One region of the Mesorhizobium sp. WSM2240 genome, then DNA from elsewhere that is predicted to be linked to it. Evidence: riboswitches for the same ligand, from Rfam matches in the RefSeq annotation. Region 1 holds a riboswitch; the other holds the start of a gene.

Region 1 (5,339 bases):
AACCATGATGTCTGCTCCGCGCGTGGCGAGCTCGTATGCGGCGGTAAGACCGGCGACGCCAGCGCCTCGGATGAGGACACGCATGCTCAAGGCTCCCCAGCTGTGTCCGGCTGACTTTCGACTTCTTCAAGCGGCATGTAGAGGTCGCCGCCTTGGCGGTATTTTTGCGCCATAGCCGCCATGCCCTCCTTCTGCGCCTCGGCGCGAATGTCGTGCGATATCCGCATCGAGCAGAATTTCGGGCCGCACATGGAGCAGAAATGCGCAACTTTGTGCGCCTCCTTGGGCAGCGTCTCATCGTGCAGCGCGCGGGCTGTCTCGGGGTCCAGCGAGAGGTTGAACTGGTCCTCCCAGCGGAACTCGAAGCGCGCGCGGGACAGCGCATCGTCCCTGATCTTTGCCGCCGGATGTCCCTTGGCGAGATCGGCGGCATGCGCGGCGATCTTGTAGGTGATGACCCCGGTCTTGACGTCGTTGCGATCAGGAAGGCCGAGGTGCTCCTTGGGCGTGACGTAGCAGAGCATTGCAGTACCAAACCAGCCGATCATCGCCGCGCCTATGCCGCTCGTGATGTGGTCGTAGCCAGGGGCGATGTCGGTGGTGAGCGGTCCGAGCGTGTAGAACGGTGCCTCGCCGCAGATCTCGAGCTGCTTGTCCATGTTCTCCTTGATCTTGTGCATGGGGACGTGCCCTGGCCCCTCGATCATGACTTGGCAGTCTTTCGCCCATGCGATCTTGGTCAGTTCGCCCAGGGTTTCGAGTTCGGCGAATTGCGCGGCGTCATTGGCGTCCGCGATCGAGCCAGGGCGAAGGCCGTCGCCCAGCGAGAAGGAAACGTCATAAGCGCGGCAGATGTCGCAGATGTCCTCGAAATGCTCGTAGAGAAAACTCTCGCGATGATGGTGCAGGCACCACTTCGCCATGATGGAGCCGCCGCGCGAGACAATGCCGGTGACCCGGTTTACCGTTAGCGGCACGTAATGCAGCCGCACGCCGGCATGGATGGTGAAATAGTCGACCCCCTGCTCGGCCTGTTCGATCAGCGTGTCGCGGTAAACCTCCCAGCTGAGCTCCTCTGCAACACCGCCAACCTTTTCCAGCGCCTGATAAAGCGGCACCGTGCCGATCGGCACGGGCGCGTTGCGGATGATCCATTCCCGGATGTTATGGATGTTGCGGCCGGTCGACAGGTCCATCACCGTGTCGGCGCCCCAGCGGATCGCCCAGACCATTTTTTCGACCTCTTCCGCCATCGAAGAGGTGACAGCGGAATTGCCGATATTGGCGTTGATCTTGATGAGAAAGTTGCGGCCGATGATCATCGGTTCGGATTCGGGGTGGTTGACGTTGGCGGGGATGATCGCCCGCCCGCGCGCCACCTCGTCGCGAACGAAATCCGGCGTGACGAAGTCCGGGATGGCTGCGCCGAAGCTCTCGCCGTCCCGCAGCATTTGAGTGCGCGCGATCTCGCGTCCAAGGTTTTCGCGGAGCGCGACAAATTCCATCTCTGGGGTGATTATACCCGAACGCGCGTAGGCGAGTTGAGTCACCGCCCCAGCGGCTTTCGCCTTCAAAGGCCGATGGCGGGTTGGAAACTCGGGTGTCAACCGCTCGTCCGACACAAAACCGTTGTCCTCCGGCCTGACGTGACGGCCTTCGTAGTGCTCGACATCGCCGCGTTCGGTGATCCAGTCCGCACGAAGCCGGGGGAGGCCTCTTTCGATACTGATTTCAACTTGCGGGTCGGTATAGGGACCTGACGAATCGTAGACGATGACCGGGGGTTCTCCGGCGGTCGGGTGGACTGCGATTTCACGCAGCGGCACGCTGATCTGCGAATGAATCTTGCCGGTCCTTCGGATTTTCGTTGAGGAAGGCAGCGGTCCGGTCGACACGGAGGGGGTGAGGGCATTCATATGAGGCTCCTTTGCTCATGCATTGGAGACCCAGTTCTGTGCCGGAAGGATGAGACGCTTCATCAGTATAAGGTTCGGGCTTTCCGCCTGAATTCCTTGCGGGCGTATTTGCCCATGAAGCGCTTGCACCGTCCCTACGCCAGTATGAACTGGATCAGGTTCAACGGGTCACTGCGCTGCGAAGAGCCAGCAGTATCTCAGCCCCTTGTCGGGACTCCCCTGGTGAAGAGGTCAAGTTGAACGACGCCTCGTCGACTTGTCAAGCGCTTGCCTCAGCATCACACCGAACGTGCGCCGTGCCGCGTTGCAAAATTACAGGCCCCACCCGCGCTAAGTGGGGTGCAAAACGCCCCTTGATTAGCATGCCCCTTGAGTTCCTCGCGCAGGCCGGGCCCCTCTGGCAGTTCTTCAGAACTGTGATGTCGGACTGGAATGTCCAATCCGGTGGCCTGGTGCTTGGGAGTTCAGCCGCAGTCCCTTGAGCTGTAAACGTCGATTCGGAAGTGCGCCGTCACTTTCCGAGCGGCTCATGGTTGAGGTCTTTCTCCGACAGCATGGCGGTCACCTTCTGATGACAAGAGAGTGGGTGCCACATGACCGAATTCCTGACTCCAGAAGCCCTATAGCCCTTCTCTAGTCATCATGATCGACTTGGTCTTGGCAGGTGACAATGCCATCGTGATCGGCTTGGCCGCTGCTGGTCTACCGAAGAACAACGCAGCAAAAGCCATTCTCATGGGCATCCTCGCCGTCATGGTGCTGCAAATCATCTTTGCCGCCGCCACAACTCAGCTACTGCAGATTGTCTGATCGTCCTCGTGCAAAGTCGGCCGATTGGCTGTGAATCGGCCCTTTAATTTTCGAGTAGTGGTCAAGCCATTTCTTTCGTTCCGGTAGCGAGGACACCGAGTAGGCCTCCTCAGGTCACCGGCGTGCCTCCCTCGATGACGGTCCCGACTTGGACGAGGTCGAAGAGGACGAAGCGCTGGACGGGGTGGCCTGACCCCCATGAGTTCTTTTGGAACGGGCAGTCACGACAAGAATTCGCGCCTCAAGCGCTGCGTCTGCAAACGCTTGACGGGCCTCTTCAGCTGTCACGTGCCCCTGCGTGGCGCCCCGCAATGCTTCGTCTGCCATCTGGAACATCGGGCCGTTGTGGTCCGGCCATTTGTCGTTCGCGAGGCACTCCGATGCCACCCAAACGGTGTGGACCAGGCGGGTTTTGCCGGGTTTGCCAAAGCTGATGCGAACCGGCCGATCAAAGCGGATCTGTTTCATTGCTCTTTCGAACGGCGATCGCCATCCGAGGCTCCGAATACGTCCCGATCCTGTCGGCATCAGTCCTCTTCCATCGGGAAGCCGGCCTCCGCGGCGATGACTGTCTTCACCCATGCCCGAGCGCAGCAGTCTCACCCGGTTGCATCACTACAAGGATTTTCGCCTCCTTCGCCGCTTGCATGAATGCTTCGCGCGCGAATGCGGGTGGTTCACTTCCCGCGAGCACCTTCATGCACGCCATTCGCGCCTGAATGCGTGTAGCCGTCTCGCCGATCGGCCAGTCGTAGAGCAGCATTTCCGCGGCCTCTCTGGCGCTGGAAACGCAGCGTTCTCCGGCGTCCGTCGCCACCGGAACCGGTTCTTCAAAGGGCCCAAGATCGACGTCGTCGCGCATCGCAGCCTCCTTTGGGAGTTGAAGAGCCGCGATCGAGCGCGGTTGCGTAACGATTCCGCACCTGCGCTTACATAACGTGAGCAAATCCTCATGAGCTGCGGTCCATCGACGTTGCCCACTGGGGCCGTGCACCTCGAGTGCGAGCTTTCGATCAGGACCCGAGCCGCGCGAATGGCATTATGGCCAGCGGCGTGTGAAAAGCCGCACTTACAGGTCGGATACATGGCCGCACCAACCAGCAACTGCAAAATGCTCAAATAAACCCTTGCCAACGGAGAGCCGTCCATACGGCCCCAAGGCTGCCGGGAGGAAATGCCCCATGTCGACCAAGAGCCAAACTTTGTCTTCGCCCGGAAGCGGACATCCCCGGTGGTCATGCTGGAAGTTGTAGTCGCGCCAATCTCGGACGCTTCTTGGATCGCGAACGAACGACAGGGTATCTCTCAGAACCGGCCGCTTGTTGTCTAACAGCGTGGCCGCTCGAAACGTCGTCCAGTTGGCGCGCGTTACACAATTTAACGAAGCCCGCGTCCAAACGGGCCATATATCGGCTTCAACTGCGCCCCGTTACGGCCAGAAGCATTTCAGCCCTTAGCGACCGCCGCCAAATGACGGGAAAGGTCGTCGCTCTCCATCAGTGCTCTGCAGCGCGCAAATCGACTATCTGCGTAAGCGCGAAAGTCGTCGGCCGGATTGCCGTTGGCAAGCTGGATCAGGCCCCACAGGGTCCATAGCAGGTCGCACATCGCCTTATAGATGACGATCCGGCCCCGCTCCACCGGTCGGGGCTCACAGCCGAAATAGGCGCGGATCATTTCTTCTTCCTGGTCAGCGTCGAACTCTCCCTCGACCGAAAGATCGCCCAGATCCCACATCGGATCGTTCATGCCGGAATATTCCCAGTCGACGATCCACATACGCTCGCCCGTATCGAGAAAATTCTCGCAGAGCGGGTCGCAGTGGCTTGGGGCAAGCGGCAGACGGTGCTTGCCGAGCGCGGCGCGTATCGCCAGGTTCGCTTCGTTCACGACGTCATGGTAGCCGGCCGGCAACGCCACATCCTTGGTCGACAGCACCTTGAGGTAGTCGTCGATCATCGCAAACAGCTCGAAGCGAAACGGAAACACCGCCCCGCTGTCGTGCAGTTTCCTAAAGGCTTGCCCGGCCCTGGCCGGCGATCCGGGCCGCGTCTTGAACTTGTGCGGCGACATCGTCTCGGCCCCCTCAATGAAGCGCGTCACCATCACACCCGCCGTAACGTCGAGATGAAGCACCTCGGGACTTACGCCAGCTCTCGCGGCCTCTCGCGCGGCCACCGCCTCATGGAGGCGGTTGATGTATTCCTCGGTACCCTTGCCCGGAATGCGCAGGCAGCAGTCGCCAAGGCGGTATACCCGGTTGGTGAGTCCGCCCAGTCGTTCGATGGGACCGCCATAGCCTGCCAGCATTGGAACCGCCGCTATGATGGCACGCGTTTCGTCGTCCAATTTTCGCTCCCTCACTAGGTTTCAGTCGGATAGGTTCCACAATTTCCAGCTCTTGGCTATCATTCGCCGGCAACGGTAAGCGAGGAGCGAAACGATGGCTGAAGGGCATCACGAGGGAACGCTGGGTGCGGTCTATGAGGCGAAACGACCGGAGGAGGTTGCGGCACTCTACGATCGGTGGGCCGAGACGTACGAGGCGGACATGGCCCTGGCCGGCTACCGCCATCCGGCGATCTGCTTGGCCCTCACCGCGCGTCATTTGCG
Region 2 (5,339 bases), on a different replicon from region 1:
CCGAGCGTCACCGTCTCGAATTTGCCTTCGCCGCCATCGTGCCGGATCATCGAGCCGATAAGGGCTGTTTCCCAGTCGCTGCCGAAACCGCCATAGGTCAGCCCATCGAGGTCGCGCGGCCGCTTGATGTCCGGGCGGTCGGCGTTGAAGACGAGGCGACCGGTCTCTGTCTGCACCAGCGCATAAGTCGCGACGAGATCGGCGCCGGCCGTGCGCTGGGTAAAGAGCCCGAGTACGCCGAGAATGCCGAAATCGGCGACATGGTTGGCTACGAGGGTGCCGGCGGACGTGTCGCTGTAAGGCAGGATCTGAACCTTGAGCCCCGCCCGATCGTAGAAGCCTTTTGCCTGCGCAGCGTAGAGGCCGATGTGGTTGGTGTTGGGGGTCCAGTCGAGCGCGACAGTGACCGTTTTCGACTGTGCGAATGCAAGGCTCGGGACGAACGGCGCTGCCAGGGCAGCGACTATGATCTGGCGGCGGGTGGGCATGGTCAGTTCCTTTGGTCAGGGTTGAGCAGGGTTTGCAGCAGGCTTGCCTCGACGGCGCTGGCTTCCGGCGTGGCGAGGTCGATGCGGGGACGGGGAAGCGGAACCGTGATCTCGGTCAGCACGCGCGCCGGCCGCCCGGTCAGGACGTAGATGCGGTCGGAGAGGAAAGCCGCCTCGCGTACGTCGTGGGTGACCAGCAGCACGGTCCAGCGATGGCGCTCCCACATCGACTGCAGCCAGCGCTGCATGCCCGCGCGCGTCAGCGCATCGAGAGCGCCGAATGGCTCGTCGAGCAGGAGCATGTCGCGATGCTGGACGACGGTGCGCAAGAGTGCGGCGCGCTGTCGCATGCCGCCGGAAAGCTGCGCCGGATAGTGACGCTCAAATCCCTCCAGGCCGAACTCGGCGAAGAGAGGCGCAACCCGTGTGCGCGCCACCTTGCGGGTGACGCCCTGCACCTCGAGGCCAAGTGTTGCATTGTCGATGATGCGTCGCCACGGCATCAGCGCGTCGCGCTGCGGCATGAAGGCGAAAGGACGCCTGGCCTCGGTCAACGGAGCGCCGTCGAACGTGGTTGCGCCCCTGTCGGGTTGAACGCTGCCGGTCAGAATCTTGAAGATGGTCGACTTGCCGGCGCCCGACGGACCAAGGATCGAGACGAACTCGCCCGCCCGTACGGTGAGCGAGATGTCGGCCAGCACGTCGAGGCTGCCGAAGCTCTTGCGCAGATGACGCAACTCCAGCCGACTGCCGCTCATGGTCGGCGCCTTTGGTCGAGCCGTTGCCATGGCATCGACAAATGCTGGATCATCGCCGCGGCGGTGAACAGAACGAGGGTCAGCGTTGCGCTGACCAACACGGCCGCGAGCACGAGGTCCGGCCTGAAGTTGTTCTTGGCATTGAGGATGTAGATGCCGAGGCCCTTGGCCGCGCCCGCATATTCCGCGAAGATCGCGCCGACCACGGCATAGGTGATGGCAATGCGCAGGCCGGCAAAGAAGTAAGGCAGTGCAGACGGCAGCCGGGCCATCAGGAAAGTGCGCCAGCGCGAGGCTCCCATCGACACCAGAAGTGCTTCGACATCCTCGTCGGTTGCTGCATAGCCCTGGACCAGCGCCACCAGCATCGGAAAGAAGGTGACGAGCGCGACCAGCATGATCTTCGGGGTGAGGCCGAAGCCGAACCAGAGCACGATCAGTGGTGCGATGGCGACCAGAGGCAGGGTCTGGCTGATGATGAATACCGGGAACAGGGCCCGGCGCAGCGGCCTGGAAAAATCGACCAGCACCGAGAAGAGGAAGGCTGCCGAAACCGAGCAGGCAAAACCGAGCAGCGTCGCGCGGATTGTGGGGAGCGTGTTCGCGGCGAGCGCATCCCGATGCTGCACCATCTGGGCGAAGACTCGCGACGGCGCGGGCAAGGTCGTCGCCGAAATGCCCGAGACTTGCGCATAAACTTCCCACGCGGCGATCAACGAGCAGATCGAAATAAGGGCGGGACCGATCTTGGCGAGAGCGGACGCGAAACCGCGTGCGGGAGACGAAACGTCGGACATGGCGGACCTTTGGGGTGCAAACCAACCGGCGCGTCAGCGCGGCGTTGGGCTGTTCGCGGATACCGTCAGATCGATCGTCACATGCCCTTCAGGCGGTCCGAAGCGGCAGAACGCCGCTTCGAGCGCGGCAAAGACCGCGCCGGCATCGCCGCCGAGCCTGGTGCAGAAATTTTTGGAGCGGTCGAACACGCCGGAGCGTTTGAGAAAATCGATGCAGCCGTAGATTTCGTCCATGTGATCGCCCGTTCCCATCACATAGAGCGAGAACTGGGCGGCGGCCGCCGCATCGGTACGGGGAGCCTTGGTCATGGCGTCGAGAGCCGTCGCTTTGCGGTTTTCCAGAGACTCGCGCGGGCCGTTCAACTCCGGCGACGCGCGTATCTCGTCGTCGGGCTCGCCCGGGCAGCCGCGTGAAATTGCTGCCGATAGCACACAATGGATGCCGCCCTTGGCCGCTGCGACGAAGAGGTCGCGCATGGCCGGAAACAGCACTTCGGGAGGGCCGACCAGCAGCGTCGAGATGTCGTCCGTCTCTATGCGCAACTGGTCGCGATAGGGATCGAGCGCGCCGAGAGCGCTCATGATGACGCCGACGAAATCGTCGGTCATGGGATAAAGGGAAATCTGTGCGCCTGAAAACATAACCCGCCTCGCTCCGCTGGTATTACCCAGATCAGCTTTTAGGGTTTGAAGGCTTGGCGCCCGCGTCTCAGCCCCGGCAATACGGAGCACCCCTGTGGATGGCGGCAACCAATCAGATCGCGAGCGATTGGGCAAGCCTCTTCACGTAATTTGCCCACGCAAAGTGATATTGCCGTGCCGCTGGCTGAGCGCTCCGGCGTGCTACACTGGAATCAAGTAAATTGCACACGCAAAAAAGCCCGCTGCGGGAGGAGGTGCAGCGGGCTCTATTGAGGCGAACCCGGGAGGAGGTGAGTTCGCTTTGGCCGGCATCGCATCTGGGAGGAGTAGATGGCCGACAACACTTAATCTAGTCCTCGCCCATAGATTGGGCAATAGAACAATCTGCCTGACTCTTATGCAGATTGTCGCAGGCCCGGTTCCTCCTTGCTGGTTTTCCGGCCCGACGAGGTTTTTGATCAGATCACGTTTGCCGCGGCGCGATCAGGAAGTATCCGTGGTAAGAAGGGCGTGCGCAAAACCGGGTTCGGCGACCTCGATCGTTCCGTCCGGCAGCTTGAGAACGCGGTCGACAGCGATCCCGTAAAGCCGCAGTCGTTCGTCCAGCACACGCACGGCTTCGTCGATATTACCCGCTTCCGCCTGCTGTATGGCCCGGTGCATCACGGTCGCGAGGCTGAGGCGGAACTGCAGCAGCATCTCGGCGAACGCCTGCGGATCGGGCGCGTCGAAACGTCCCATACGGCTACCCTCTGCGATGATTTCGGTGATGACCGGCGCGGCGACTTCGGAGACCGCCCGGTCGATGCGGTGGAAGAGCACGACGTTCTCGGGCCGGAAGACCACGTCGAAAGTGCGCCGCATCTGCGGCGCCAGTTCACGCTTGAACCGCCGGGAACCGGCGAAGAGCGCATTGAGGCGCTCTACCGCGTCGAGCGAGCGGTCCTCGAGAATGGGCCGCAGTTGTTCCATGCTTTCTCGCGCCACACGGGCGGCGAGCGCTTCGAGCAGCGCCTCTTTGGACGGGAAGTAGTGGTAAAACGCGCCTTTCGAAAGGCCGGCTTCGCGGATGATGTCGTTGACCGTCGTGTTGTCATAACCGCGCTCGAAGAACAGCCGCTGCGCACAATCGAGCAGTTCGGCGGAGCGGATTTCCGGAGATTTTACCACTCGGGCCAGGCTTCGATCCCCGCTGCCGTTTGGCGGAACCTACCCGCCGTAACACATTGTCCTCATTATAGACCGACGGTCGGTCTAATGCTATAGGTGCCGTCGCCAAAAACCGGTTCAACTGTTACGGGAGAAGTTCTGGTGCGGCTGCTGCGATTTTTCCTTCTCATCGTCGTGCTCGCGGCCGCGGTTGGCGCCGCAGGCTGGTATTTTTGGCGGCCAGTCTCGGTTTCGGTCGTGACGCCCACGCGCGGAGACGCAGCCGAGATCGTCTATGCCAACGGCGTCGTCGAACCGCGCAATTGGGCCAAGGTGACGCCGTTGGTGCGCGAGCGAATCGTCGAACAATGCAATTGCGAAGGCGCGCCGGTGGAAAAAGGCGACGTGCTCGCCCGGCTTGACGACAGCGAAGCGCAGGCGGTGCTCGCCGAACTCGAGGCCCGGCTTTCGCTGGCGCAGGAGGAACTTCGACGCCTCTCGGTGCTCGCGGAACGCAATACGGCCAGCCAGCAGGCGCTTGATCGCGCGCAAAGCGAGGTCACGCAGATCGAGGCGCTGGTGGCCGGGCAAAGCGCGCGGCTCGAAAGCTATACGCTGCGCGCGCCGATCGCCGGCAAAGTGCTCAGGCAGGATGGCGAGGTCGGTGAGGTCGCTGATCTGGGCACGGTGCTGTTCTGGGTCGGCGATCCGAGGCCGCTGCTCGTGGTGGCCGATGTCAACGAGGAAGATATTCCGCGCGTCGAGGTGGGTCAGCGGGCGCTGCTGCGTTCCGACGCGTTCCCCCGACAGGAGCTCGAAGCGGTCGTGGACAGCATCACGCCCAAGGGCGATCCGGTGACCAAGACCTATCGCGTGCGCTTCCGCCTGCCTGACGACACGCCGCTGCTGATCGGCATGTCCGTCGATGTGAACATCATCACCGACGTTTCGGAGGACGCGCTGCTTGTGCCGTCGGTATCCATCGAGGGAAACCGGGTGTTCGTTGTCGAAGGCGACAGGGCGCGGCTTCGCGAGATCGAGACCGGCATCCGCGGCATCCGCGGCGTTGAAGTGCTCTCGGGGCTTGACGAAAAGACGCGCATCATCTCGCCCTATCCGGAGGCGCTCGAGAACGGCGCGCGGGTTGCCGTCGAGGGCGGGGAGTGAGGCCGCCATGCGCCTCATCATAGATATCGCCATGACCCACATAGCCGGGCGAGGGCGGCAGACGCTGGTCGCGGTGATCGGGGTCGCCGTCGGCGTTGGCTTCTCCATCGCCATGGCGGCGCTGATGCAGGGCGGCCAGGACGATTTCGTCGAGCAGCTGGTCAACACCATGCCGCATGTGCAGGTGACCGACGAGCAGAGGACGGCGCGCCGCCAACCGGCCGAGGACGCATTCGACGCGGTGGCAATTTCGGGGCTGAGGCCGCGCGACGACCGGCGCGGCATCATAAATCCCACTGAAGCGCTCTCCTGGCTTGAAGGCTGGATACCCGGGCGGT

Evidence for each region. A riboswitch is a leader RNA that binds a small molecule or an ion and turns the genes downstream of it on or off. The one in region 1 is predicted to bind thiamine pyrophosphate.
Region 2: it holds a riboswitch for thiamine pyrophosphate, as region 1 does, so the genes downstream of both, ABVK50_RS02170 (YkoF family thiamine/hydroxymethylpyrimidine-binding protein) here and thiC (phosphomethylpyrimidine synthase ThiC) in region 1, are expected to answer to the same signal.

Annotation. Positions count from the first base shown of each region.
Region 1 covers NZ_CP159256.1:192,144-197,482, forward strand. Annotated here, with positions in the region: gene thiO (glycine oxidase ThiO) at 1-84, opposite strand, end outside; gene thiC (phosphomethylpyrimidine synthase ThiC) at 87-1,916, opposite strand; TPP riboswitch at 2,030-2,147, opposite strand; partial or broken gene ABVK50_RS30590 (TerC family protein) at 2,510-2,720, shown strand; gene ABVK50_RS30595 (DUF982 domain-containing protein) at 2,841-3,194, opposite strand; gene ABVK50_RS30600 (DUF982 domain-containing protein) at 3,301-3,588, opposite strand; gene ABVK50_RS30605 (phosphotransferase family protein) at 4,173-5,036, opposite strand; gene ABVK50_RS30610 (class I SAM-dependent methyltransferase) at 5,170-5,339, shown strand, end outside.
Region 2 covers NZ_CP159253.1:450,187-455,525, forward strand. Annotated here, with positions in the region: gene ABVK50_RS02155 (ABC transporter substrate-binding protein) at 1-494, opposite strand, end outside; gene ABVK50_RS02160 (ABC transporter ATP-binding protein) at 491-1,246, opposite strand; gene ABVK50_RS02165 (ABC transporter permease) at 1,243-2,043, opposite strand; gene ABVK50_RS02170 (YkoF family thiamine/hydroxymethylpyrimidine-binding protein) at 2,077-2,685, opposite strand; TPP riboswitch at 2,676-2,789, opposite strand; gene ABVK50_RS02175 (TetR/AcrR family transcriptional regulator) at 3,169-3,855, opposite strand; gene ABVK50_RS02180 (efflux RND transporter periplasmic adaptor subunit) at 3,997-5,001, shown strand; gene ABVK50_RS02185 (ABC transporter permease) at 5,009-5,339, shown strand, end outside.